Linked DNA regions of Pigmentibacter sp. JX0631. The protein of the gene in region 2 interacts with the protein of the main gene of each other region in a pairwise test. Links are inferred from orthologs where the notes say so. Each region holds a gene or a part of one and is shown on either strand. Other genes may lie near its edges. The genes, in order: QEJ31_RS11550 and QEJ31_RS05620.

Region 1 (16,744 bases), 1.3 Mb from region 2 along the record:
TCATCCCAGCTGAAAAAACTAGCAAAACCCGACTCTAAGGATTCTCGCACCCCATCCATGATATCTTTCACAGAAAAATCACTAGAAGTGATTACGACGGGTTCACAAAAATGCAAATATAACTCACTACGAAACTCATCTTTTTCTGAATAATCTATAACTGCTGGTTGAACTACAACGGTAAAGTTTTCATCTTTGCATCTACTCATCGCTTGTAAAGCCATCCGGGCTAAACCTGTTTTTAACTGGAAAATAAAAGGTTCATCGTGACTGACCCCTTCAGGGAAAATAAGAATACTATCTCCCTCTAGTAAAGCATCTCCAACCTTTTGAAAGGCTTCATTATTTGCTTTTGCGCGCCAGTCGGCTTCAAAATTTCCTTGTTCCAACATTTCTTTTTGGGCTTGAATATCTTTTTTGATGTCTTGCAAACGAGTTACTGGAATAGCTCTCGTCAATTTCAAGAATTGGCGCATTACGGGAATGTCCCAAAGCGTATGTTTTGCAAGCGGTCTAATTTGTACAGGTGCAAGTCCTAACATAACAGCCGGATCAACTATTCCGCTAGAATGGTTTGAAGCCCATATTGAACTTCCACCTGTATAAGGTGTTCCTGATATACAAATTCTTTTGAAAAAAATTCTGCAAAGTATAAAAGCTAGAAATCGAATCATTATAAGATTTGCCTCTAGTGTTTTGCTGTGATCTAAAATTGAGTATATTGCCATACTGGACATTATTAAATGTCAAATTCACCCATTGGAGACAGAATGTCAATACAATCAAATTCAAATAATGCTAAAGGTAAGAAAACTATTCAAATAAATAGTCCTCTAAAAGTTGTATCGAACGTTAGAGGTGATGAGATTAAAAATATTATTATTTGTTTACATGGTTTTGGCGATAATGCTGCAAATTTTGCTTCTTTAGCAAATGAAATAAATATTCAAAATGTTCTTTGGCTTTTTCCACAAGGGCCAAAAAACTATCCTATGGGCTTTGATGGAGCACAATGGTTCCCACTTTTTAGTGATCCTACTGAAGAACGAAGAAATTCAGAAGAATTAGTTTTACAACTTCTCAATGAAGCCATTGAAGTTTGCAAGCTTGATTATTCAAAAGTTTTTCTTTTGGGATTTTCACAAGGAGCTGCTTTAGCAATTTATAGTGGTTTAAAATTAAAAGAAAAACTCGCTGGAATTTTGGCATTAAGTGGTTTTATTTTTCAAGCACATACGATTAAAAATGCTTATGCAGGAAAAGTAATAGATACACCTATGCTTGTTCTGCATGGAAATCAAGATCAAGTTATTTTTCCTGCAACATATTATGATATGTTGGATTCATTAAAAGATTTAGGTGTGAAACGGTTAAGAAATAAAATTTACAGTAATATGGGGCATACAATTTCTAGCGAAGAAATTAAAGATATAACCAAATTTATTGAGGAAAATCGTTGAATAAAACAAATATTGATATTGAAAAAACCATAGAGTTAGAAAAAGCAAGAATACAACTAGAAAATCGTGATATAGTTGGTATGAAAGCTTATCTAGTAAGTTTAGAACTACCTGAAGACAATCCTGTTGAAATTCAGGAAAGCTTACAAGAATTAGGAGCTTTAGTAAGAACGCTTGGTGACGAATGTCTCGGCGTTTCAGTTCAAAAGAAAAATAAACCTGTTCCAGCAACTTATATAGGCTTAGGAAAAGCAGAAGAAATTAAAAAATCTTGTCAATTGTTACAAATTGATTATGTTACCTTTGATCAAGAGCTTTCCCCAACACAAGTTAGAAATTTAGAAAATTTAATAAACAAACCAGTCTTAGATAGAACAAGTATTATTCTCCAGATTTTTAAAAAAAATGCGCGTTCAAAAGAATCAAGAACTCAAGTCGAAATAGCTCACTTAGAGTATATGGCTCCTCGGTTATCAAATGCTTGGATTGCATGGGAAAGACAAAGAGGAGGAGGTGGTGTTGGTGGAAGAGTAAAAGGTTCCGGTGAAACACAACTTGAAATTGATAGAAGACGCATGAAAGACAAAATCGCTTCTCTCAAAAAAGATTTGGAAAAAATCCAAAAAGAAAGAGAAACGCAAAGAAAAAATAGATTAGATGAATGGAATGTAGTTTTAGTTGGATATACTAATGCTGGAAAAACCACATTAATGAATGCTTTAACTGAGAGTCATTTGTCTGCTAAAGATTCTTTATTTGAAACTCTTGATTCAAGTGTAAGAAAAATTCGCGGCACAAATAACATGAATATTCTGATAACCGATACAGTTGGTTTTATCAGAAATTTACCTCATGGATTAGTAGCAAGTTTTCGTAGTACTTTAGAAGAAGCTTGTAAAGCTGATCTTATTTTGCATATTGTAGATATTTCCAATAAATCTTATAAAGAGCATATTAAAGTAACTGACGAAGTACTACGTCAGGTAGGAGCATCTGACGTTCCAAAAATAATAATTTTTAATAAAATTGATGCTATTAAAGGTGAGCCACAATTGGCTAGAATACTAATGCGTAGTTATCCAAAAAGTATATGCATATCTAGCCAAAAAGAAGAAGATATAAAAAAATTTAGAGAAACTATTGTACAGTTTCTTGCACTAAATATGGTAGAAAAAGTTTTTAATGTGCATTATGAAGATTCTAAAATGTTGTCATTAATTTATTCTCATACTCGAGTATTAGAAGCAAAATGGACTCAAGATGAAGGAATATTTAAAGTAAGAATGTCAAAGAGTATTTATCAAAGATATTTTGTGATTAATAAAGCTGAGGAAAATTTGGAATGGTAGAGAAAAAAGAGGATAATAAAATACCTGATAATATAAAAAATAAAATAATGGAATTAAAGATTATCGAAACTCAATTGGGGCATTTACCGCCTGAAAATTGGAATGTAGGTGATTTATACGCAAAATATGATAATAATAATTATCAACAAAGTTTAACGCAATTAGAAAAACAAACAGAGTTATTATTTTTGGAAATATGTGAATCTTTAGACAAATTAAATTATTCATATCCTTCTATAGCAAAAGAAATTAATGCAATTATTAATTATGTTGGTGGTCCGAAATATTGTAATGAAGAAGAAGTAAAACAAGTTCTTGGAAAGTAAAAATGCAAAAAAAAATTCCGGATTATTTTGTTGAAAATCAAAATATAAAAGAAAAAACCTATTATAAAATGGGTGGTATAGCTCGTTACTTTTCAACTCCTTCAAATTTATTTGAAATTCAGCAAACTATTTTGTGGTGCCATTCTCAGCAGTTACCTTGTTCGATTTTAGGTTCTGGTAGTAATTCTGTTTATTCAGATGAAAATTTTTCAGGAGTTATTCTTTCTCTTGAAAATTTAAATCATTGGTTTTGGGAAACTGATGAATATTTATTTGTTGAAGCAGGTGTTACAAATACTGAAATTGCAGAAATATGTATGGTTGCAAATAGAGCTGGTGCTTCGTGGATGTTTAGAATGCCAGGGCAAGTTGGTGCATCTGTTAGAATGAATGCTCGTTGTTACGGGGGCGAGATATCTCAAATTGTCAAAAATGTATTAACTATAGATCATTATGGATATATAAAAACTTATACTTCAGAAGAAATATTTCAGGGATATAAATTAACAACACTTATGCACAAACCAGAAATTGTCGTTGGAGTGAGATTATTTTTTCCAAATAAATTAGCTGCTGAAAAACTGTTAAAACATATGCTTATTTGTGAAGAAGATAGGCACAAGAAAAAACATTTCTTTTTACCTAGTTGTGGCTCCACATTTAAAAATAATTATTCAGTAGGCAAGCCAAGTGGACAAATATTTGATGAATTAGGGTTAAAAGGTTTAAAAGTAGGTGCTGCGGAAGTTAGTCAATTTCATGCAAATTTTGTTTGGAATATGGGTTCTGCAAAAACTAAAGACATGCTTAACTTAACAGCTATTATGCGAAGTAAAGCGAAAAAAGAGTTAAATGCAGAATTGGAGTTAGAAGTACAACCCGTAGGTTTATTTCCCAAAGAAATGTATCAAAAATGTGGGATGGAAAATTTAGGTCCAAGTTATGAAAATGAACATGGAAAAAAATGGGTAGGTCTTTTTTATTATCCAAATTCTTTTGTTACTAAGCTCTTCTATTCTAATAATGAATTTCCAAAAATTCTTTATGAGGGCCCCTTTTTCGAGTATTTTCAAACTCCATTTAATGGTCGTCCTGATGTATTTGTAAGTCTATGTCAATTAATAAGTCTTGAAGATGCAAAGAAAAATCCTGCGAAACCTTTTCTTCAATGGAAAACTTTTACAACAGACAATCCAAATAAAATATTTTCTATTCCAGTTGCTGAAAAGTATGGAAAAAAGAACCAAAAATTTATAGATGAGCTTTGGAATTTTAGTGTAAGTGAAATATTTTTTGCGCATCCTGATAAACCAAAAACTTGTTATCTAGAATTTGAAGTAACTCCAAATGGTGAATGGATTGCTTTTGAATTTGATGGAGTTAGGCAAAGATCAACTCAAAATTTGCAACCAAATCTTAAATTATGGGACTCTTTAACAATTAATAATATGAGTATTCATTTCCATAATGATAAAGATTTAAGATACGTATTTGGCATGAATTTTACTTTTAATAATTTAAAAAATGTTATTAGTGAGCAGCAAAATTTTATTTCTTTCCAATGTGCTTTAAGCCTGGGTTATGGCAAATATTACTTATCACCAGCTTGGAAACATGTAGAGTATTCTCAATTAAAAAATAAGAAAAGAAAAAAAGATGAAATTTTAAAAGCCGATTTTCATCAACCAAGTAATTTTTGGAAACTTAAGTTATTTTAATTATTTATTGAAAAATTAAAATTCAAAATTTTCAACAATTTCTTTAAATTTATATATTTCATCCCATGTGTTGTAAATATGGGGTGAAAATCTAATTCCATAATTAGGTTTGCTATCTACAAAGACTTTTTCCTGCTTTAAATAATTTAAAAACTGTTCATCATTTTTAGTAGAAAAAACGAAAGTACCTCCTCTTTCATCATGCTGAAGCGGAGAAAGTACTTTGATTTTTGGTTTTTCTTGCATATAGCTATGAAGATAAGAAATATATTCCTGATTTTTTTTATAAATATTTTCAAATCCAATATTATTTAACAATTTAATACTTTCAATTGCAAGCATTAAAGGTAAAATACATGGAGTACCATCCATAAATTGACTTGAATTTGAACTTTTTTTTAATTCATCAATATTTTCAGCAAAAATATTTTCCATCCCAAACCAACCAAATGCATTTGAATTAATTTTACCAAATACACTGCTGTTTGCCCAGATAAATCCAGTTCCAGTTCCACCACAAAGCCACTTTAAACATGATCCAATGGCAAAATCGAAATTAGAATTTTCTAAATTAATTGGAATTACCCCAATTGATTGGGCGAGATCTAATATGGATATAACATTAAATTTTCTACACTTATTAGCAATATCGACGATAGGCTGTTTGAATGAGTTACCATAAGTTACATGAGAAACTAAAAGAAATAGTGTTTTATCATCAATTTCATTTAACCATTGTTCGGTTTGAATTCTTCCATTTTTACTTTTAATCAATATAAATTCATAAAAATCTTTTGGGAGAAAATTAAAAATAAATTGCATTGATGGAAATTCTAAGTCACTTAAGATAATTTTTTTCCGCTTATTATTTTTTGGTATTGCATGAATAATTTTTAAGAGTGCTGAAGAATTGTTTATTTGATAACAAAAATTTTTTGATTTACTAAAAGTTATTTCTGCTAAAATTTTATGGAAATTTTCGAGATAAGGGAGCCATTCTTCCCAAGAATTTCCACCTTTATTTTTCCATGAATGGAAATAAAGCTCTTTAGCAATTTCTTGATTTTTGTTTAAACAGCCCATTGAGTGATTAAGGAAGTAAAGACCGTTTGGTTTTAGAAACTGATTGATTAATAAAGACATTGGAAAACCTAATTTTTAAATAACTTTTTGTGAACTTAAACTATCTCGAACCACTCCATACTGATGCCCCCATTCTGAAGTCATTTTTGAACGAATTTCCCATAACTCTGGAAAAAGGGAGCGTGCAATTCTATTAGTGAGATTTGTAACAACATTACCTTTCATTGAATGCGCTTGTAGCCCAATACTTCTACCAATTAATTTCATATGGGAATAAAGAAATTTGTTGTAAAGATCATCCAATTCAAGGAAACATTCACAAATTAAATAAACATCATTATGGACATATTCTGTATGATATATTTTCTCAAAGTCTAAAATATCATGAATGCCAAAAAGTTCCTTAAATGAAAGCCAAAGAGTTGTAGAAATTTTTAAAAATGATTTAAATCCTGGCGAATCTTGGCCACTCCCGTTACCTAATTTTAATCTAATATCTTGATATTCTCTTGGAGACATAGAATGAAGAATTTCAATTGTTTTTAAAAGGCACTCTTGTGCTTTATGTGCACGTTTAAAATTGCTAATAATTCTTTGATAATTTTTTTCTAATAAATATTTATTGATTTCAAGGAGAGAAAAATTTAAGGATTTAAAAAATAGTTCTTCTGCTTGATGTACTAGTTGAAAATGAATTTCATCTGCATTACAAAGCTCATTATAATTTGTTTGTAGAGAAAGTAAGTCTTTTGTTTTTAAATATATTTCGTAGTCACTTTTTCCATTTCCATTCATTAATTCTGATAATTCATCAATCGTTAGTCTATTACTTAACATAACAAATCCTTTAATTTTAAAATTGAATAATATTTAGATATTGAAATATTTAACTAAACAAACTTAGAACTACAAGATGTAAGATATCAGTTTTTTGACAAAAGAAAAGTTTTATTTTTATTTTTTTGTTTTATTATCATTGAATTAAAGTTACCAAAATAATTGGCAACATAATAATGCTACTCTTATTTATATAATTATTCTTTATGAATTCGCCAATATTCAGCAAGAATGACACTTGATGCGCATGCGATATTTAGACTTTCTACATTACCTGAACTTGGAATTTGGATAATTTTATCACCATTATTTAAGAGGGGTTCTGTTATACCAGAATTTTCTGATCCAAAAACAAATACCAATTTTTTAGGAAGTTTCTCTTTAAATATATTCGTACCTTTATGACTAGAAGTTAACATAATTTTATATTCAGATGCTTTAAATTTCTCCAAAGCTTTATTAAAATTATCTGTAGTAATTATTTTGATAAACTCAGCACCACCTTCTGATGTACGATAAGCTGCACCCGATAATGCTGCATCTGCATGTGATACTAGTATAGCATTTGCTCCAAAATTTGCACAAACACGCATAACTGCTCCTAAGTTATGTGGATTTTGGACATTTTCGAGTGCAACAATACAATTTGTATTTTTAACTAGATTTTCATTTTTAAGAAATTCTTCATAGCTTAAAGAAGGAGTACGGCGAATTAAAAAACAAACTCCTTCATGATGATTTGATTCAGAAACCTTCAGCATTTCTTCTTCGGTTAAAATACGATAAGCTAATTTTTTCTCAGCACAATATTTTAAAACTTTATTCATTTCTTTTAGCATATTTTCGGTAATATAAACACGAATAAGGTCCTGAGGGCGTTTGCTAAATAACATTTTACAAGAATGGAGACCACATATCTTCATTTCTAAATTTTTTCTTGGTTTTGGGATTCTTCTGTGCTCACCATGTTGTTTTATTTTTTCTTGTTCTTTTTCTCTTTTTTTCAAGTGAATCTCCATTATTTTATACTCAATTTAATAGTTATTTCTAATAATCTATTAAGGTTATTAAATTGTGCTTGATTCTTAGAAGGCATGAATCAATTCCAACTGTCCTAAAGGGTATATTTCTTCTTTTAGGTATTTGTAAAGGCATTTTTAAATTATAGAAAGTACAAAAATAATAGCATATTAGTTGAGAAATTGAAAAAATAGTTGTAATATATTTTTTGTGTACAAAAAACAATATTTCTTTTCTAATAATTTAAAATTTCTTTTTAATTACTATATTTATTTCGCAAGTATTTAAATATTAATGAGGATTTATATGAAAACTCGAGTTGCTATTATTGGGGCTGGTCCATCAGGGTGTGCTCAAATGCGAGCTTTTGCAGCTATAGAGCAAAAGAGCATTCCTATTCCTGAAATTGTTTGTTTTGAAAAGCAAGATAATTGGGGAGGCCTTTGGAATTACACTTGGGAAACTGGTGTGGATAGATTTGGGGAACCTGTGCACGGCAGTATGTATCGTTATCTCTGGTCTAATGGGCCTAAAGAATGTCTAGAATTTGCAGATTACTCTTTTGAAGAACACTTTGGTAAACAAATTCCTTCTTACCCACCAAGAGAGGTTCTGTTTGATTATATTCAAGGACGTGTAGAAAAAGCAGGGGTTAAAAAATGGATAAAATTTCAATGTCCCGTAAAAAGCGTCGTATTTCATAACGAAACAAATAAATTTCATTTAAAATACCGGAATTTAAAAAAAGATAATGAGTATATTGAAGAATTTGATTATGTAGTTGTAGCTTCAGGACATTATTCCTTTCCAAATTATCCAACTTTTCCTGGCATGAATAAGTTCAACGGAAGAATATTGCATGCGCATGATTTTCGCGATGCCTTAGAATTTAAAGATAAAGATATTTTAATAGTAGGTAGTAGTTATTCAGCAGAAGATATAGGATCTCAATGTTACAAATACGGAGCAAAAAGTATTACTTCTTGTTACAGAACAAAGCCTATGGGCTTTAACTTTCCAAATAATTGGGAAGAAAAACCTATGCTAGATAAAGTAGAATTAAATATTGCATATTTTAAAGATGGAACAACAAAAAAAATAGATGCTATTATTTTATGTACAGGTTATAAGCACCATTTTCCCTTTATGGCAGAAAATTTACAGTTAAAAACTAAAAATAGATTATGGCCAAATCATTTGTATAAAGGAATATTTTGGTTTGAAAATCCAAAATTAATATATTTAGGTATGCAAGATCAGTATTACACTTTTAATATGTTTGATGCCCAAGCATGGTTAGCTCGTAACTTTATTCTAGGGAAGTTTTCGTTACCTTCATTGCAAGAACAACAAATAGAAAATAATATTTGGATAGATAGAGAAGAAAAATTAGAAACTGCTCATGACGGTGTATTATTTCAAGGAGATTATGTAAAGGAATTAATATCTTTAACTGATTACCCAAAATTAGATATAGATAAGGTAAATGCTAATTTTTTTCTTTGGAAAAAACATAAACATGAAAATATCATAACTTTTCGAGATCAAATCTATTGTTCAGCTCTAACTGGTAATTTTTCTACTTATCATCATACGAGTTGGTTAGAGACGAAAGATGATTCTTTAGAATCATTTCTCTCAATTGAGAAGGGGAAAGTTTAGTTCGATACCTCTCTAAAGATATGAAAATTAAAAATTTGAAAGAAATCATGTTAGTATCTTTGCGAAAAAGAAACTAGATTTCTAATTTTTGTATTATCTATCAATTAAGTATAAATAGTGCTCTATAAAATGGCATACCTTTGAAGTTATTTATTTTTAAGAATAAGTCATTTGTTCTCCCTCGAGTTATCCACTTTCAATGTGGATAACTTCTAAAAAATGCCTCATTTTTGATACATTTCTATTTTCCAGAGCTGAAGATAAATTGACAATTCATAAAAGTCGGGAGAAGGATGAAAGGGTAAGGGAGGAATAAAGATGAGCTTAAGGGATCAACTTTTAAAAGCAGGATTGGTTTCCAAAAAACAAGCACAAAAAGCAGAAGCCTCAAACCGCAAACAAGAACATGATTCAAAGAAAAATAAACAACTTGCGGATGCTATTGATGCCGAAAAAAAAGCAGAACTCGATAAAATTGAAGAAGAAAAAAATAAACAGAAAGAAATTGATAAAGAATTAAACAAACAACGCGATTTGCTGATTCAGCAAAGAGAGTTAATATACAGGGCTAGACAAATTTTAAATAGCAATTGTCTTAATTCTCCAAATGCTACAGAACCTTATTATTTCGCAGAAAAAAATAAAGTCCGTAAGGTTCTAGTGACCTCTTGGCAGAGAGAAATGCTGGCGCGTGGGAAATTAGGAATTGGGCGACCAATGGATGAAGTTGATGAGTTTTATATAGTGCCACTTTCTGCGGCAAAAATTATTAAAGAAATTTCTCCACTAAGATTAATTACATTACATTCGGAACTTGATGATTCTGAAGAAATTGAATTATAGTTGAGAATTTTGAAAGCTTCCGTTCCTTTCATTTATGGAGAAAAATAATGCAAGATAACAAATCTAGTAACATTAAAATAATTGGTTTTTTTATAGGGGGTATTATTTTAGGAGCATTAGCTACTACAGGTGTGATGCTTGCCCAAAAAGCCAAAAAAGCAGTTGATATATCTGCAAATCTAGGAAAACCATTTGTCGTTGTAGATGGTAAAACTTGGGATACAGGTATGCTACCTGGTGATTCAGGAATGGATTACTTTACTCTGCAAAACAATATCTATAATGCAGAAAAAAACTTTGCTTCTCAAATTGCACTTAGAATAGCTTTGGCAAATGATGCAGGAAAACCTGTTTCTTCTACAGAACTTCCTAAATTAGAAGAATTATTGAATATTCCGCCAGTTTCTGAGCAAGATGCGAAGCAATATTATGAAAAAATAATTGCCCAAATGGGTGCCGGGGTTTTTGGGGGGCAATCTTTCGAGAAAATAAAAGCGCAGCTTCAGATGCAAATGTCTCAACAAAAAGCTTCAGAAATTGTTCTGCGCAAAATACAAGAACTAGAAGTGGGCGGGAGAATCAAAGTATTATTAAATCCACCGACATCTCCTTCGGTCAAATTAAATTTAGAAGGTTATCCTTCCAGGGGAAATAAAAACGCCAGTTTAGTATTTGTTGAAGTGGCTGATTATCTTTGTGCACATTGCCGTGAAACAGAGCCTATCATAGAAAAAATTTCCAAAGAATTTGCTGATAAAGTTAAATTTGTCCATATTTCTTACCCTCTTGCAGCACAAGGTTTGAGTGGTGCTTTAACCAAAGGTGCGTTTTGTGCTACTAAACAAGGTGAAAAATCTTTCTGGGATTATCATACTAACGCTTTTCAAGTGCCTTTTTCAAAAGCAAATCCAACTGGTAATGATCCAACAAAACAATTTCTCGATGAAGCTATCAATGTGGCAAAACAATCCAATCTTGATCTAAAAGCATTTACGGAATGTCTAAATTCTAATGAACCAAATGAATATATCCAAAAAGTTCAAAATGAATTTAATAGTTCAACTGGCTTTAAAGGAACACCAACTTTTTATTTAAATGGAAAAATTCTAGAAGCTAATCCACAACAATTAGAAGCTAGTATCAAAGCTGCAATAAAATAATTTATTGAAAGAAAATGCGAAGACTAAACTTTTGGTAATCATTTTCTTTTGGTTGCTTTTAGTATAATATTTTTTTAAGTGTAAATTTTTATCTTATTCCATGTTAAATTTCTTTTTAGACTGTCGAGTAAGATGCCAATAAATTTTTAAGGTTTCAATTTTCATTGGAGGAAAAAATGAAAGCCCCAACAAAGGTACTACTGGTCTCTTTTCTGGTAACGTTACTCGTAGTGTTTATAGTTGTTTATAGGTATGATTTAATTAAAATGAATAAATCAACAGACAAACCAAGTGAAACGGCTGCAAACTCAACAACTAGTATGCTTGAAACCGAATCGGCTATTGCCGCACCAGCAAAAGGAAGCGGAGCAAGTGCTGAACAACTTGCAAATGGGAAAAAATTCTATGAATCTGCGACTTGTGCTCTTTGCCATGGAGCAACTGGAAAAGCAGATACTCCTTCAGGACAGGCGATGAAAGCAACTAATTTAGCTGAAGGTAAATTTAAAAATAATAAAGCTAATCTTCCTCCAGTAAAATATATTATGGAAGTTATAGAAAAAGGTGTACCAGGAACTGGAATGGCAAGCTTTAAAGCGCAGGTTCCAAATGAAAAAGACAGAAAAGATTTGGCTGAATACGTAAATTCTTTATCTGCTAAAAAGTAACAGAAATTATTCTATTTTTTTTGTTCTTTCCGGAACATATGCTATTGATTTGCAACTCTCAATTAATTTTATTGCATAGTCTAAACAATCTGGAGTAAAATACTTAAATTCAATACCAGCACAATAGTTTTCTCCATCTTGAACATTTCCGTTCCAAAGTACTTCACCATTTCCAGTCACTTTAGTTCCATCTGGAAATTGAATTTCAAACTCAACAAATTCCGCAGCTTCAAGTAACTTTGTTCCTGTATACATTAAAGCTCCGCCCCTGCCTAAAATAAATTCATTAGCATTATTGGCAGACACTTGGAGGCGTGTTGATGTTGGTTGTACTGGTTTTTTTAAATATTTTGTTTTTAAGTCAGTGCAAAGCCATTCTAAATTTTCAATTAAGCTAGGTAAATCAAATGGTTTTGAAACTAGACCTTCAGCTCCATGGGCATGAATTTCTTCTCTGGTAAAATCAGAAAAAGCAGTTATAAATAAAAATTTTGGTTTTAGTAAATTTAATTTTTTTGTTTCATCTAATAAATCAATACCATTGCCACCTGGCATTCTAATATCACTAATAATAAGATCTATTTTTTCATTTTTAACAATTTTTATTCCTTCTTTTCCATTCCCAGCTTCTAATGTTTTTGCTTCTAGTGTTTGAAGTTCAGAGACAAGCATTTCTCTTAGATCAGGCTCATCGTCCACTACAAGGATAAGATGTTCCTTTAAGCAGCTCATAATTTACTCCAAAAAAATAGTATTTTATATATGTTACATTCTATTCTATGAGATGACAGATTTATTTGTGTTAGGATTTCGACATGGTATTATTCTAGTTATTATTTGTACCGAAAAGACAACGTGATTGCTTTATAATATTCTTTGTAGAGAATGCTATCGAGGGAAAAAAATGCCTAAAGCACCTCAACAAAATAATCTAACTTTTGATGAATTAATTTCAGATGAAGCTGGGTTTAATAGTTTATCAAAAATTCTTTTAGATAGAACTGGGATTTTTATGGATCCTAGCGAAAAAAACTTTTCATTAATGTCAAATAGACTCCATAAAGTTCTAAAAAAATATAATTGTTCATCATATAAAGAATTAATTAATCTGATAGAAATTGGAAGTAATGAAGTAACTAATGAGTTTTTGGAAGTTCTAACCACAAATACGACCCATTTTTTTAGGGAAAAGGAACATTTTCAATTTTTAAAACAAAATCTTCCGAAAATTGAAGAAAATTTATTGAAAGAAAAACGGAAGGAAATAAAAGTTTGGTGTGCTGCATCAAGCAGTGGAGAAGAACCATATACAATTTTAATGATACTTAATGAATATTTTAGTAAAACAAAGAACATTAGTATAAAAATTCAAGCTTCAGATTTAAACACGCAAGTTTTAGAAAAAGCAAAATTAGGAATTTATAAAAAAGAAATTAGTGAGCATGTATCCGCAGATCTTATATTAAAATATTTTGAAGAATCAAACAATATTCCAAGTGATTGTTATCAGATTAAAGAAAACTATAGAAATATGATTGAATTTTTTAAATTTAATTTAAAAAGCGAAGTTTATAAGTTTCCTTATAAATTTGATTTAATATTTTGTCGAAATGTTTTGATATATTTTCCTCAAAAAGTTGTAGAAGATACGGTAGAAAAATTATCATCATGTCTAACAAAAGATGGTTATCTTTTTATCGGTCATTCAGAAGCTATGATAGGAAATAAACATAAATTAAAATCAGTAATTCCTGCAATATATAAAAGGAACAACAACTAAAATATTATTCTTTTGTTGTTATTCCTAAATAATTCGCAACTCTTGAGTATATTTTGTTCCAAATAAATTTTTCGATGACAATTTCTCCAGATAAAATTCCTTTAGCATCTAAGAATAAAATTGATTCTTTGCTTTTTATCGTTGAATATTTCGATTTCCAAGGTACATCTAGAACTTGAAAACCCACTTTTGTATAAAGTGGAATTAAAGGTTCTGGAGAACTTGTTACAATATGAGTATGACCTGACTCTATTACTATCCTAACAACTTGTCTTATCATATTGATAAAAACATCACTTTCTCTATATTCTTTGTCCCAAGCAAAGCGAGATATTTCTACAAATTTTTTTGTTAATAACCAATCAGGAATATTCTCACAGAATTCGTATAATTCAGTTTTTTCTTGATTTTGATTATTAAAAATAATTCTCAAACAAGCAATAGGTTTTTTTCCAACTTTACAAATTAATTGCCTAGAATATTCATCAAATTTATCTTTAAAAGGATGATCACTTTCAGTATTTTCGTTTTCTACTACGCTATCTGAAATAATTTTTGGTATTTCTTCAAATAGTCCAATTTTTCTTAATTCATATATTTTTTCTAAATCAAATTTATCCATTGCATAGTAATGTGATAAACTATTTTCAATAATATCTACTGGTAAATTATTTTCTCGTAATTCTTTGGGTGTGACTTCAACTCCGCAAAATAAAATATATTCAACAAATACTTGGAGGAATTTTGTATTTTTATTTTCAAAAATTACATGCACATAGTATTTGTCTTTTTCATTCGGCTTTGTGGAGTTAATTACTTGGGCAATTTTTGTATTGACAATAAATTCATCTAACGCCGGAATGCTTACTTTTAATTGTAAATCTAAGTTTGGTAACAGGGTTTTATTTCTTGCAGAAGTAATTAAAATCATTCCATTTGAGTGCAAGCTTTTTACTTTAAAGATTATTTTTTCTTGAAAAAAAAATGCGTCACCACACCAACAGTGAGGAGTAAAAATATCTGGTATTTCGTAATATTTTATATTTGCAACTTCAGGGTTCAAAATATATTCATTTATAATTTCAATTCCATAGCGTAAATATTTAATATCATCAATTACTTTTGAGATGACATATATAACACGGCCCTTACATGTAAAGGTCTTTTTTTCTCTGGTATTATAATATAATTTAATTGTGTCACCTTTTTTTGGGTAACTAGCAAGTTTTTGATCGGCAATGTATATATTACAGCCCCAAGGAGAAATATCCGTTATTTCTCCTTGTATTGAACGAACTTCATCCAAATCTTTAATATAAACTTTTATTCCTTCTCCCAAATAAACACATCTTCGAGCGTCTCTTCGGTTTTCAACTTCTTCACTCATAGAAACTTCCAATATAAGCATTAAGCTAAGCTATAGATGTTTCGGAAAAAGCCGGGAGTATAAAATGAAAAAGTAACTGGGAGGTGTCAAATCAATGATAGAGGGAGAAAAAAAGAAATGCGACAGGTATACCTAAAATTAAAGAATCGATGCGATCAAGAAAGCCGCCATGACCTGGTAATAAATTACCACTGTCCTTAAACCCTCCAGCCCTTTTAAATGCGCTTTCTAAAAGATCTCCTATTTGTCCTGCAATACCCATACAAATACCCATTAAAATGGCATACCAAGCAGGAAAGGGAAGTTGAAAGAAGTAATTCAACAGAAATGCGGTCAATCCACTAAAAATAAGACCACCAATTGAACCTTCTACACTTTTTTTCGGAGAAACTTTTGGAATGAGTTTATGCTTGCCAAAACGAGTTCCAATAAAGTACGCACCAGTATCACCCATTAAAATAGTTGCTAAACAGAAATATAATTGAGCACTTCGATAAGGTCCGTCAAAATCTATTAAACTTAGTTTAGTTAAACAAGCTGCTGGGAGTGCTAAGTAGATAAACCCAGCAATAACATTCAGAAGTTTGTTAGAAGCAGTATGAATATCCGTCGCTCTACGGTAGATGAGTGCAGCAGAAACGAAAAAACACAGAAAAGTCCAACTAATAGGTAAAATAAGTATTTTTTCAGGATTATTTTTAAATATAATGCTTGAGATTGAAAATGTTAAAATTAAAAAAGCGTAGGAAAAACCAATAGCAAAGTGTTTTGGTTTTAGCTTTGGACGTTTTTGCTCTAATGTGATAGAAGAGCCATCCATGATATTCCATCTCAAGGCAGCAAATTCTGTACCTGAGAGAAAAATGGCGATAAAAGTGATCAAAACAAATAGTGGATAAAAAAGGTGAAGTGGCGAAAAACTTAAAATATATATAATTATTCCTGAAAAAATAGCCGCGGTTATTAAACGAGTTTTAAGCATATATTAAAAACCAATCTTTAAAATAAATAGTAACTATTCCGGTCACACCGGTTTGCAATCTGCAATATGCCATAGTAATCAAAGTCTATCAAATAGACATTCCTGCGGCTATAAAAGACGCAAAGTTTGGAGTCTAATATATGAATGTTTTGCAGTTCAAGAAAAAAAGTAAAGATATAAACAATCAATCTGTTTATAATGTTCAAGAAATTAATAAAATCCCAAATTCAGTAGCAGCTATTGGAATTGATTTAGGCACTACCAATTCAGTAGTATCTGTTTATTCAATGGGGGATTCTCATCCTGTAACTTTAAAATATGGTGATAGTTTTCTAGTTCCATCAATGGTTTACTATGACATTAAAAATGATAAAGTAATAATAGGTTCTGAAGCAAAAGCAAAATTAGAGCTTGAACCTATTGAAGTGATCAAAAGTACAAAAAGGACAATGGGGAAAAACCTAACCCA
Region 2 (12,656 bases):
AAAAAACCTGCAACTATTAATGAGTTAGCAGAAAAATGGTGGACAGATGAGAGACTTAAAAAAATATTAGGAGACAAAAAATATACCATTACTCCTAAATCTGCTCCCCAGTTACTAAGGTTACTAGGTTTATTGAACGCAGATGCTTCTATGTCTCCCGATAATCTCAAAAAGTTTATTCAAATTAATCATATGTTTAATTTGTTAGAAACACATTTTACCGATCTCGTCAGTAGACATAAAGTTGTTCACATTCTTGATGTTGGTTGTGGGAAATCTTATTTAACATTTTTATTAGCTTGGTGTTTTAAAGAAAAATGGAATACGCAAGCAAAAATTGTTGGAGTTGATACAAATCAAAAAATAATTAAAAGCTGCATAGAAAAGGCTGAAAAACTCGGTTATAATGATTTTTTGAGTTTTGAATGTGCTTCCATGACTGCTTATAAATGGCCTTATGAAAACAGACCAAATGCAGTTGTGGCATTACACGCTTGCGATACGGCTACAGATATGGCACTTGCATTTGCAATTAAAGAAAAGACAGATTTTATTGCTGTTGCACCTTGTTGCCAAGCTGAATTAGCCAGAAAATGGAAAGAAATTGAAGGAGAACATCCACTCAATCCTGTTTTCCATACTCCACAAATTAGACGTGAAACAGCGGCGCATTTAACTGATTCTTTGCGTATGACATTGACTAGAGCTTCTGGTTATGAAGTTACTGCTACTGAATTTGTACCTTCAAATCATACACCTAAAAATCGTCTTTTAACGTGCGTACGGCGTGGTAATTATTTAGAGTCAGCAAAAAAAGAATATCAGTCTATGAAAGAATATCTTGGTGGAAAATCCATCATGTTAGAAGATCTATTAAATACAAATTAATTCGTTATTATTCTCGGAGAAATTTTTTATGCGTATGTCTAAGTTAGTGGGAAGAACTATTAAAGAAACACCACGCGATAGTGAATTACCTAGTCACAAATTTATGTTACGTGGCGGTTTTATGCGCCAGTATTCTGCCGGAGTTTACGGAATACTTCCGCTTGGTATGCGCTCAATTGCCAAAATTGAAAAAATTTGTCGCGAAGAAATGAATGCGGTTGAAGGACAAGAAATAAGAATGCCATGTTCTGCAACAAAAGAACTTTGGGAAGAAACTGGCCGATATCAAACTTTTGGTAAAGATATGATGAAATTTCATGATAGAAATGAAAAACCAATGGTTTTAAATCCTACGCATGAAGAGCCTGTTGTTTATTTAACTCGTACGGAAGTAACAAGTTATAGACAATTACCGGTAATGCTATATCAAATTCAAACTAAATTCCGTGATGAACCTCGCCCAAGAGGTGGGCTTATCCGTTTACGTGAATTTACTATGAAAGATGCTTATAGTTTCCATACATCTGAAGAAGATTTAAAAGAATATTATGATCAAGTATTTGCTGCTTATAACCGTTTTTTTAAACGAACTGGGTGCAAAAATTTTGTGAGTGTAATGTCCGACAATGGACTTTTTGGTGGTCGCTATTCCCATGAATTTCAAATGCTTGTTCCTACAGGTGAAGATAAACTAATAACTTGTCCGCATTGTAAGTACAGTGCAAACGAAGAAATATCTACTTCACCATTTGTCATTCGTTCTGAAGCTGAAAAAAGTATTGAAAAAGTTCATACACCCAATGCAAAAACAATTGAATTATTAATAAAACAATTAAATTGTTCAGCTGAGCAAACAGCAAAAGCTGTTATGTTTCAAACTTTAAAAGGTATTCCTGTAATTACTTTTGTCCGGGGTGATTTAGAAGTCATTGATAAAAAAGTGCGGACTTTAGTTCAATCTGAGGTTGTTCCTGCAACACCAGAAGCTATTGCAAAGGCTGGAGCTGTTGCCGGTAGTACAGGACTTGTTGGGTTAAATCTTCAGTCTTGTTACGTTGTAATAGATCATACAGTTGCAAAGGGAAATAATTTTGCAACAGGTGCAAATGAAAAAGATTTTCACTTTGTTAACTTTAATGTCCAACGCGATTTTCTTGATAAATTAACTGATTCAGAAAAGAAAAAGGTTATTATTGGGGATATTGCAGCAGCCCGTGAAGGCGATCCTTGTCCAGAATGCGGGAAAGAACTAAAAGAAACACGCGGAATAGAAATTGGAAATATTTTTCATCTTGGCACAAAGTATTCCAAAGATATGGAATGTACTTATCTTGATCATCAGGGGAAAAAGCAATACCCAATTATGGGTTGTTACGGTATAGGTATTACACGTTTACTTCCTGCTATAATTGAAGAAAGTCACGATGACAGAGGTCCTATTTTGCCATTACCTATTGCGCCTTTTGAAGTTCATTTTTGTGTTTTAAATAAAAAGGAACAGGCTGTCCAAGAAAAATCTGAAGAACTTTATAAGAAAATGTTAGCTGGAAAATTAGATGTATTAATTGACGATCGCGATGAAAAACCTGGGTCGCAATTTGCAGATGCAGATCTATTTGGCATTCCATTTCGTGTTATTCTTTCTCCAAAAACATTGGCAGAAGGCTGTGTAGAATTAAAATATCGGGACAATAGAATGGAAGCACGTAAAATTAAAACCGATGAAATAGTAAAAGTTTTAATGGATGAAATTAAAACTGAATATGCAAAGTATAATTCTGTTTAATTTGTTAAATAGAATTATACTTGTTTATAATATAATCTTTTATAATGAAATTCTAAATTTCAATTAAATTCTAAACTTCATTATTAACTATTTTAAGTAATGCTAAATAAATGACATTTTTATATTTCATGTTTTAAATTAAAATAAAATCTCAATTTAATAAAAGGAGATTTTATGAGAGCTTTAAGTTTGAAGACTCTTTCTGTAATTTGTGCAATGAGTTTTATATCTGATTTAGTTGCAAAAGATAGGCTTTTACCTGGCGAATATATTCAAAGGGGGGATCAGTTAACTTCTTCCAATGGTTGTTTTCGATTAGCTATGCAACATGATGGTAATTTGGTAATTTATAAAAACATAAATAATCAAGCAATATGGTCATCTAGAACTGATAATACAGCAACATATATTGCTTTTATGCAAAGAGACGGAAATTTTGTAACTTATACTTACAATGGAACTCCTACTTGGAATTCGCAAACGCAAAATCACGAAGGAGCTTGGGTTGTAATGCAGGGTGACGGTAATTTAGTGGTATATGCATGGAATTCTTTAAGATCATTATGGGCAAGTAATACTGTTACAAATTGCTATTAATTACATTTAGTCAAATTATAAAATTGTATTTAGCAGTTTAAATTTATTCAATGTGGTATTATTACAGTATTAACAGTGATAAACTCTAGAAAATATAATGACATCATTTTTTATTTCAAGAACTTCGCACACCATTAATATTTCTTCATTCTCGACATGCCGAATATATTCCATAAATACGGTATCATTATCAGCAATAATTTTTTTGGGCTCATATTTTAAAGTGGGCAGTCTTTCAAATGCATCTTTCCACCACTCACTTAATGCATTTTTTCCTTTTATAAGTCCATTTGTTTCAGGCATCCTGATTTTTAATTTTGGGCTATAATGTTCAGCATTTTCTGCGTAAAGTGAAAGAAGATTCTCTAGATTATGTTGATTAAAAGCTGCAAACCATTTGAGCGCAATATTTTTATTTTTTTCAGAGCTCATGTTTTTACTCTTCCCCTAGTAATTAAGTTACTTTTGATATTATTAATAAAAGATATTTTAGTAAAGGAAAAATTAAGTTTGGTATATTTATATTACTAAATGTTAGAATTTTATTTAGTAAATGATGTTTCTTAAATTCAAAATCATTGCTTTTTTTAGCACATTAATATAATAATAGCCTGTTTTAGGTTTTTTTATTAAATCTTTGGAGGTGGTTCATGAGTATAATGCCAGAAGATATTTTACCTAATGATATAAATGAATTAGAAATTGATGGGATTAAAGCAAGAAAAGGAACTGTTGCTGCGGTATTAGCAAATGCAAAAATTCTTACTTCGGCTACAGCAACTGAGAATGCAAAGATAAGTGCAAAAGAAACTATTAAAAAATTAGCACCAACGTTGATCGCATTAGAGCTACATGAACATTTAATTTGGAAAAACCCAGAAATTCAACAGATTATTGATGAAATATTGGAAACTAACAATAAATTATAATTTTTATACAATTGATGTAATTTTGTAAGAACACACTAAGGAGCCCATAGATTAATTTTACCATCTAATTGTGGTTAGTATTAAATGCACCTTATCCGCAAGAAGCGTCGTAACTTCCTGTATACCATAAAGGTTTAAATGCATCGCTATAAATTACTAAGTTCCCATCATTTTGCAATCTCAAAAAGCCAAAAGCCCCAGAAGTATTAGTTTGCCAATTAATTGGAGCACCGGTTGAGTTTAAAAGTTTTAAATTACTACCATAATCTATATAGAGCTGTGTTGCAAAAGTATTGTAAGTATTTGAACTCCAAATTACTTTTCCTGATCTATTTGTAATTACTAAATTCCCTTGATCTCTAAATCCTAATGTAAAGCAAAGATTTGGTGATTGAAGAACTCTGCCTGCAACAAGAGTTTCTCCTGGTTCTAAAATTGATTTAGCTGAAGCAACAAAAGGTAATGAAATTATCAAAGAAAACAGCACTTTTTTTAGCATATATTATTCTTCCTTTTTTAGTTTATTCCTAGAAATAATTGTATGAAAAAAAAAGTTAGAACTCAACTTTTTAAATAAAATAATTCTGACTAAGGTAAAATTTATAAGTATGTTACTTTGTGTTGCAACTGCTATCTTGGCACTTTTCAAAACATTTACAGCCCAATATAAATGTGACGTAATTATTTATAAAGTATGTTCCATCTCGCAAAAATTCATGACTTTTTAAAATGCTCAAGTCACTTTTTGCAAGTGCATTGTTGTAATCCTTTATTATATACAATTTTCCATCTTTAAGAAAATTAACAACCTCTTTAGGCGTTAATGAATTATATTTAGGCTTTCCTAAGCATCCTTGATAACACTTGTAACAAAGATTTTCTTTCATTCTTTTCGCAAAAACTGGAAAAATATAAATTGATAAAAAAATAACGATAATTTTCTTCAAAATCTGTTCCTTTTCTTTTTGTTTTCGGAACTGTAAAGTAAAAAATTACCATTTTTTATTAGGAAAAATTTTGCTATTTCAATATTTTAATTACTAAAATAGTATTTTTCTTCTATTCCATTTCTTAAAATCACGAAAATAGGATTAATTGGAGATACGCCTAATGATTTTTTTATGTTTACAATATTTAAAAGTATTTCTTCACGTGAGAAAAAATAAGATTTTTCAAAATAGTAATTATCAATGTCATTTACAATAATAGTATCAAGCTGTAACAATTGCACACTAATTGTAGATGCTAAATCTAATGAATGAATGCTACTCATTACTCTACTGGAGTTTTTTAGAAGATCAAATTGGACTGTTTTTATGTTGTTGTATGTTTTAAACATTGAAAAGTTAACAATTAACCAATCTATAGTTGAAACGGTACCTATGTAATATAGTTTATCTGGATAAGCCTTAAATTCTGAATACTCAACACGACTTTGAAAATTATAGATAAATTTTTCAATTACCAAATGTTCAATATTTGGAAATTTAATTGAAATTTTCTGTAACAAGTCATTAAAAATTTCAGAATTATTCCAATACCAGTTTAAATTTTCAAATTTACTGTCGCTAACTTTTAGAACAAGTTTTTTAACTTGGCTATTTTGATTTGCTAATGAAAAATCTAATATTTTTAGCCATTTTTTTAACTCAGCAATATTTCCCTTTATTGTTAATTCATCTTTGCTATTTAGATATGTTAAATATGTTTCTACTTGAGTTTTTAAAGCCTTACTTGTACTTTTTAAGTTTATGATTGATTGTGGATCAAGATTTTTAGTTATCTCAGAAACAAGTTCTTGCGGGAGGTTGCTTAAAAAATCTTTCTCATTTTCGGCGTATGAATTTGTGACTAGAAAAGATAAAATAATTGAAAGAATATATAATAATCGCACTGTACTAAATCCTTTTTAATTTTTGTTGTATTTTTTTACTTCACCATTTAGAATAACAAACAAAGATTTGCTCTTAAAATTATCATTATTTATAAAATAATTTTTAACACTTTCTTCTGTGTAAAAATGTCTATCTTTTGTATAAGATTCGTTTTTATCATCAATTTGAATAATTTTAATATTTGGTATGTATTTAATCATGTAATGCGATATGTAATCAATATCGCTATAATGATAGCCAGCATTTTTATTGCGGTTGAGGGTCATATTAACTTTATAAATATTTTCATTATTTTTGATTGCAAAAAATTGCTTAAAGAAACTAGATAATCTTTCAAAACTTCCAACCAAGTAAATTTCATTTCCTTTTATTTCAATAGAGATGGATTCAAAAATATTATTATTGGTAGAATCATGAAATATCATAGTAAATTTATTTAAATTAGGAAATGTATCAAGTGCCAATAGTAAAAGTCCAAAAGCTCTATTGTCATAAAATCTTAAGTCATCATAGGAATCAAAATAATCGATAATTAAATTATTTGTATTAGTTAATTTTTCATTCAAATTGTTGTTAAGTAACATTAAATATTCAGAAATTTCATTTTTTGTCCCATTTATTTTAATTGTACTTAGTTTTTTTGTGTAGTTAATATATTCACTTATACTTTCATTTAAAGAAGTACTTGTTTTTGATAAATTAATTAAAGAACTTGCATCTAAGTTTGAGTAAATATTTTCTTTCAAAGTTTGCGGAATGTTGTCTAAATTTTCGTTACTTTTCATCGCAAATGCATGATTTAAGTAAATTAAAAGTGGAAATATAATTGCAAAAATATGTTTCATTGAAAATCCTTTTGTATCAAAAGTTACTTCATTAAAAAAGTAAACAGTATTTTTATTTTTTTATTAAGTCAAATAATTTATGAATAAGTTTATAAAATTTATAATTAATTAATGTTCTTAATTGAATTTGTTTCGTTAATTTTGTATTAGTTCCGCTTTATAAATATAATTTTAATTAACAAAAAAGATACATATTTTATTGTGAAAACATCATATTGATAAAAAATTATTGACTTAGTGTATTCAAATATGAAAAATCCTTTTTTTATGCAAATAGAGAAACTGAAAATCTTTAGAAGTAGACAAAAGGATAAAAAAAAGGTAAATAATTTAAAAATGTTCTGCAAAGTATTCAAATCAAAATAATTTTTATAAGTTGTAATCTTTGGAAAAAAAATAGAGCATAAAAAATTAATTTTATTTCAATGGAGGAGTTATGAACTTTTTTAAAAAATTATTAATACTCACTATCTTTCTTCAATGTCATTATTCATTAGCTGAAACTGTTAATGTTTATTGCTCCAACATCAGCCACAATTGGAAATGGTTAAAAAATGGGAATAAAAAAGTAACTGTTGATGGTAGTTGGAAAGAAATGGTTTTTTTTCCTGCTGTTTTTATTGAATTTTTCGACCTCAAAGGAGGTATCAATAAAATTGAAGAATTAACACACGAATGTATCAAACAATATGGTGATGCATACTATATCGTGCAACCTGCGAATAATTTTATGTCTGAATGGCATACTTTTGGAAGTAATGGATATCTGTTAAATGGTTTATTTATAATTCAATCACATAATGTAAGTTATGGCTATTCATTATATATGTTTAATACTGAGTTGCTGCAAAATACTTATTCAAAATACTTATCGTACGAAGAAATTGCAGAGAAAATTCAAAAATTAAGAATAGATCAATCTTACTTATAGTCTTTCAATATTTCTTTGGGGTTAAATTTATATTCTTTTAAATTTTTGTTATAGAATTTTGTATATTTCTTAAAATTAATTTTATTCCAATTGCTTTTATCTAAATATTTAAAATATTCATCTACCTCTTTTTTTCCAATAGGTGAGAAAAAATTTATCTTCATTTCGTAATTAGAACTATTAATATCGATTCCCTTAAGATAGTCGAAGATAACTGCAATTGCACATGCTCCATTAATAAAGTGTCCACCTAGTGAAGTAGATATTGTTCCCTTTTTTATTTCTTCTAAAGATTCTTTTGACCAATTTAATCCGCCGATATAAATATTTTTACCTGGTAGCTTTTGATGGTTATAGACTGCTTTTAATGCTCCTAATGCAATTGGATCATTAGCAGCCCAAATAAAATCAATATCTTTGTATCTATCAAACATGTGATTTGTTTTTTGATAAGCTATATCCCTATCCCATTCAGCTGCTATTATCTGGAGAAGTTGAATACTCTTGTTTTCATTTAAAAATTTATATAAACCTTTTTCTCTTTCGAGAGATGTTTTTGTTTCTTTATCTCCATTGATTGCAATTAATTTAAACATTTTTTTTGATTTTAAATTTTCTGGAATATTTTTATACATTTCATTCATAATTTGGTATCCGGCAGGAACGTTGTCTGCAACAACAGTTCCAATCCAATTTTTATATATACTTCTTGGATATTTTATAACTTTTTTTTGATCATCTGTTAAATCTACATGTACTAGAAATGTTTTAATATTATTATTATTCAATATTTTAAGCATTTGTGGTGCCGAGTTTTTTTCATTCACTATTAAAACAAAGTCAGGTTTATTTGTTTCGCTGGCAATTTTATAGACAAGATCTATCATGTTTTCTCTATCACGTTCGGCATATAAAACTTCATAGTCAAATCCAAGTTCTACTGCAGCAGCTCTGGTAAATTCTGCTGCTGTTACCCAAAAATCTTCATTCGATTTACCTGGGACTAAAAATGTGATTTTTATTGCAGAAGCTGTATAAATGAAAAATATACTTACTATAAATGCAAATAATTTGATTTTCATATTACTTCCTTTAATTAAGGAACTTAATATATTGTAAATTATTTTTTTAGATTAAGAAAATTAAATATTTGACACATGTAAAGAATGAAATTAAAGATTTATTTTTTTTATGCAATACAGTCTAGAATTATTTTGCTCACCTAATTCAATAGATATTTCAAAAATTCTTTTAGGACGTTGGCAGCCTGTTATCTTAAAAAAAGAATTATATTCTTCAATTTCAATATTATAAGGCCACTCAAAGATACAAAATGAATTTTTTAACGAAAATTCATTTTCTAGTCCAAGAAAAAATAATTCATTTCCATTTTTAATTCGATATAAGTCAAGATGCACTATTTTTTCTATATTATTTCTTGAATTGCTTAATTGAAATATATTTAGAATTGAAAAAGTGGGACTAGAGCCTTTCTCACTTGAATACCAATTTTCCAACAAATTTTTAACAAAAGTAGTTTTACCTGAGCCTAGATCTCCATCAAGAAAAAGCCAATCTCCTGCTTGGAAAAAAAGACTAATTTCTTTTGTAATTAAATCTAAATTTTCTAAATTTACAGAAAATTCAACTGAATCAGCATCTTTTTGCTCGGTAATAAAAAATTTTTGTAAATCATTTGTAAACTTTAGAGTCATTATTTTTTAAATATCTCCATATTTTATCATAGTTTCCCAGATAATTTGTCCCGTTTTTAAAGCAGAGTCTTTAGCTGGTGAAGTTTCTAAAGCAACTTTTCGTTCTTCCAAAGAGTTAAAAGTAGAATCTATTAATTGAATGGCGGAGTCATTTTGAAAGGTATTTTCGTCAATTGATTGAGCCCATCCTTTATTCATAAATATTCTTGCATTTATAATTTGATCGCCACGGCTTGCATGTAGACCTAAAGGAATTAGAATCATAGGAACTTTTGCTGCAGCTAATTCAAAAATACTACTCGCTCCTGCTCTACAAATTGCCAAATCAGCAGCACTATAAGCATATTTCATTCCGTCTGTAAGAAACTCGAGCTGGCGATAATATTCAAGCCCAGGTAGTTCTTGTCTGTTACCTTTACCAACAATATGAATAATACTATAGTTCTTGTGTAGCTCGGGAATAATTGTGTACATTTTTTGATTCAGACTTTGTGCACCTAAACTACCACCAAAAATTAAAATGGTTTTTCGGTTGTTAGGTAATGAGAAAAATTTAAGACCTTCTTCTTTTGTAGCAGAAAATAAAGATTCGCGTATAGGTAAACCTATTTCTAATACTTTATTTTGAAAAAAAGGATGAAATTTTTTAATAGTTTCTGGAAATGAAACAAGCGCTTTATTGCAAAATGGGACTGTTAATTTAGTAGCTAATGCAGGTGTAGCATCGCTTTCGTGAATAATAATAGGAATTCCTCTTAACCACGCCGCCCATACTACGGGAGCTGAAACAAATCCTCCTTTAGAAAAAACAATAGATGCTTTGACTTTTCCAAGAAAGAAAAAAGCTTGGAGAATACCAAGAAGAATTAAAAAAGGATCTGAAAAATTTTTAAGACTAAAATATCTTCTTAATTTGCCAGTTGAAATAGAGAAATAATGCCAATTGGGTTTATTCGTAGTAACTAAATCTTTTTCCATGCCTGTTTGGGAGCCGACATAATAAACATTTATTTTTTTTTCGTTGGAAGCTTTATATAAGGGAGAGTTTTCTGCTTCAAATAATGCAAAATGTGGCCAAACATGTCCAGCTGTACCACCGCCAGTTAAAACTATATTATAAGTTTTATCAGATTCTTTGTGAGCCATTCTTTAAGCCATTTCTATTTAATAATTATAGATGATTAGGACTATCCCAGGTAAAATGATACTTTTTATCTTCAAGTATCCCTGCAGCTTCAGTTACAAATAAAGGTTCAAATGTGTCAACCATTATTGCAAGTTCTTGAGTATATTTTGCGCCAATGCTTTGTTCATAACGCTCTGGGTGAGGACCATGGGGAATCCCAGATGGATGGAAACTAATAGAATAGTTAGATATTCCTTTTCTGCTGGTAAAATCGCCGCTGACATAAAAAATAACTTCATCACAATCTAAGCTGGAATGTGGCCACGGACAAGGGATTGCTTTAGGGTGATAATCAAGCATTCTTGGAACAAAATTCATGACATAGAACTTATTAGCGCTAAAAACTGAGTGTACTGTGGGTGGTAAATGGACTGAGCTAGTTTTAGGTTGATAGTTATAAACCGAGAACGAGAAAGGCCAATACCATCCGTCCCATCCAACAACTTTATAGGGAAAATCTGTGTATTCATGTCTGGTTAGTGTATTATCTTTTTTAATTATAAATGAAAAATTTTCATTATCTTTTATTGATAAAAGTCTATTTGGAGCATGAAAATCCCGATGATTGTATGGGGAATCTAGTTTTATTTGTCCGTTGGGTAATTTAAATTCTGCTGGAATGCCAAATTTATTTTTACCTTCAATAATGAGCATATTTGTTTTCATAGCGGGTAAAAATCGGAAAGGAATGGCTTTGGGTATAAACAGATAGTCCCCTTTCTTATAATCTAATTCACCCATTATGGTTTGTAAAATTCCTTCTCCTTCGGAAATAAAATATAATTCATCAGCATCTGCATTTGAAAAAAAATGCTCATCATTTTTCGTTAAATTTGTAATACCTACAGAACAGCTATCATTTATTAGTAATGTTGCTCTTGCTTCTAATAAATTTCCTTCTTTTTTTAGAAGTGGAGTTTGAAAATGTCTTCTTTTTAATTCTGTTGAGTTTAATTTGTTGCAATTTGGAAAAAAAGGATTATCTGTTTTATAAATTTCAGTTTTAACTTCATGTGTAGGAGCTCTTTTCTGATATAATATAGAATAATGATCGCTAAATCCTTCACGAGTAATTACATGTTCAATGAGCATATTACCGTCAAGTTCACAGATAGTATGTTGTTTTGCTGAAACAAAACCAAGCTTTCTATAATCAATCATTGGTTCACTCCTTTTTAAGGTGACAAATTAATTCAAGATAATTTATAACATCTTATAGGAATATGGGGCAAGCTTTTGTTTGCCTTTTGGAAACACTTAATATACCTTTGTACTGTTTTGAGTCATAATTTTAGAAAGTTGGCTTTTATGAAAAAAAAATTGCTAATTATTGCTGATAAATTGGAAAAAGTAAATTTAAAATCAGATTCTAGTCTTGCTTTAGCAGAAGCGGCAATCGCTAAAAATTGGGAAGTTTTTTGGTGTGAAGATAAAAATATACATTTTTTAAATGAAGAAATTTATTTAAATCAATTCAATGAAATAAAAGAAATAAATATAAATAATATTAATTATGAGCAAGTAAAAAAGAATTTAGTTTCTTTTTCATCTTTTGACTATTGTTTTATTAGGAAAGATCCTCCTTTTAATGAAGGCTATAAAGATCTTTGTTGGATTTTAGCGACGCAAACTAAAGTTAAAATTTTAAATCCAGCTGAAGTTCTGCTTGCGTATCACGAAAAAGCTTTGCATTGGAAAGCTTTGAGTTCAGGAGTTATTAACAAAAATAATGTTATTCCAACATGTTTATCAGAAAATATTTCTATTATTGAAAAATATTTGAAAGAAAATATAAATTTATTTGATGATGGAATTATTTGCAAACCATGGTTAGGACATGGAGGTGAGGATGTTCAATTGTTTACTAATATGAATGATCTTATT

What was found.
Region 1: the proteins of QEJ31_RS05620 (region 2) and QEJ31_RS11550 interact in binary tests that used the Escherichia coli proteins (3 or more experiments, as listed by UniProt). The link is inferred for Pigmentibacter sp. JX0631 from one-to-one orthologs.

The regions. Positions count from the first base shown.
Region 1 is NZ_CP123622.1:2,642,682-2,659,425, forward strand. The notes cover bases 5,876-8,720. They hold QEJ31_RS11550 (TrmH family RNA methyltransferase), read right to left. Parts: upstream 7,781-8,720; coding sequence 6,971-7,780; downstream 5,876-6,970. Other genes in these bases: QEJ31_RS11540 (aminotransferase class V-fold PLP-dependent enzyme), read right to left, coding at 5,876-5,996; QEJ31_RS11545 (tryptophan 2,3-dioxygenase family protein), read right to left, coding at 6,012-6,773; QEJ31_RS11555 (NAD(P)/FAD-dependent oxidoreductase), read left to right, coding at 8,100-8,720. Also shown: QEJ31_RS11515 (1-acyl-sn-glycerol-3-phosphate acyltransferase), read right to left, coding at 1-674; QEJ31_RS11520 (prolyl oligopeptidase family serine peptidase), read left to right, coding at 771-1,460; GTPase HflX, read left to right, coding at 1,457-2,809; QEJ31_RS11530 (hypothetical protein), read left to right, coding at 2,803-3,135; murB (UDP-N-acetylmuramate dehydrogenase), read left to right, coding at 3,138-4,853; more of QEJ31_RS11540, read right to left, coding at 4,869-5,875; more of QEJ31_RS11555, read left to right, coding at 8,721-9,455; QEJ31_RS11560 (DUF2058 family protein), read left to right, coding at 9,774-10,298; QEJ31_RS11565 (thioredoxin domain-containing protein), read left to right, coding at 10,346-11,458; QEJ31_RS11570 (cytochrome c), read left to right, coding at 11,635-12,126; QEJ31_RS11575 (response regulator), read right to left, coding at 12,133-12,858; QEJ31_RS11580 (protein-glutamate O-methyltransferase CheR), read left to right, coding at 13,031-13,906; QEJ31_RS11585 (GNAT family N-acyltransferase), read right to left, coding at 13,911-15,293; QEJ31_RS11590 (phosphatidate cytidylyltransferase), read right to left, coding at 15,385-16,275; QEJ31_RS11595 (Hsp70 family protein), read left to right, coding at 16,416-16,744.
Region 2 is NZ_CP123622.1:1,299,720-1,312,375, reverse strand. What follows is about bases 8,663-11,534. They hold QEJ31_RS05620 (UDP-N-acetylglucosamine--N-acetylmuramyl-(pentapeptide) pyrophosphoryl-undecaprenol N-acetylglucosamine transferase), read right to left. Parts: upstream 10,733-11,534; coding sequence 9,593-10,732; downstream 8,663-9,592. Other genes in these bases: QEJ31_RS05615 (homogentisate 1,2-dioxygenase), read right to left, coding at 10,758-11,534; tsaE (tRNA (adenosine(37)-N6)-threonylcarbamoyltransferase complex ATPase subunit type 1 TsaE), read right to left, coding at 9,044-9,586; QEJ31_RS05630 (ABC transporter substrate-binding protein), read right to left, coding at 8,663-8,953. In the rest of the region: QEJ31_RS05680 (SAM-dependent methyltransferase), read left to right, coding at 1-888; QEJ31_RS05675 (proline--tRNA ligase), read left to right, coding at 917-2,674; QEJ31_RS05670 (hypothetical protein), read left to right, coding at 2,849-3,271; QEJ31_RS05665 (nuclear transport factor 2 family protein), read right to left, coding at 3,341-3,703; QEJ31_RS05660 (hypothetical protein), read left to right, coding at 3,922-4,200; QEJ31_RS05655 (hypothetical protein), read right to left, coding at 4,292-4,699; QEJ31_RS05650 (hypothetical protein), read right to left, coding at 4,812-5,147; QEJ31_RS05645 (F-box protein), read right to left, coding at 5,234-6,094; QEJ31_RS05640 (F-box protein), read right to left, coding at 6,110-6,940; QEJ31_RS05635 (hypothetical protein), read left to right, coding at 7,377-7,871; more of QEJ31_RS05630, read right to left, coding at 7,862-8,662; more of QEJ31_RS05615, read right to left, coding at 11,535-11,933; QEJ31_RS05610 (hypothetical protein), read left to right, coding at 12,081-12,656. UniProt on the Escherichia coli protein: Cell wall formation. Catalyzes the transfer of a GlcNAc subunit on undecaprenyl-pyrophosphoryl-MurNAc-pentapeptide (lipid intermediate I) to form undecaprenyl-pyrophosphoryl-MurNAc-(pentapeptide)GlcNAc (lipid intermediate II).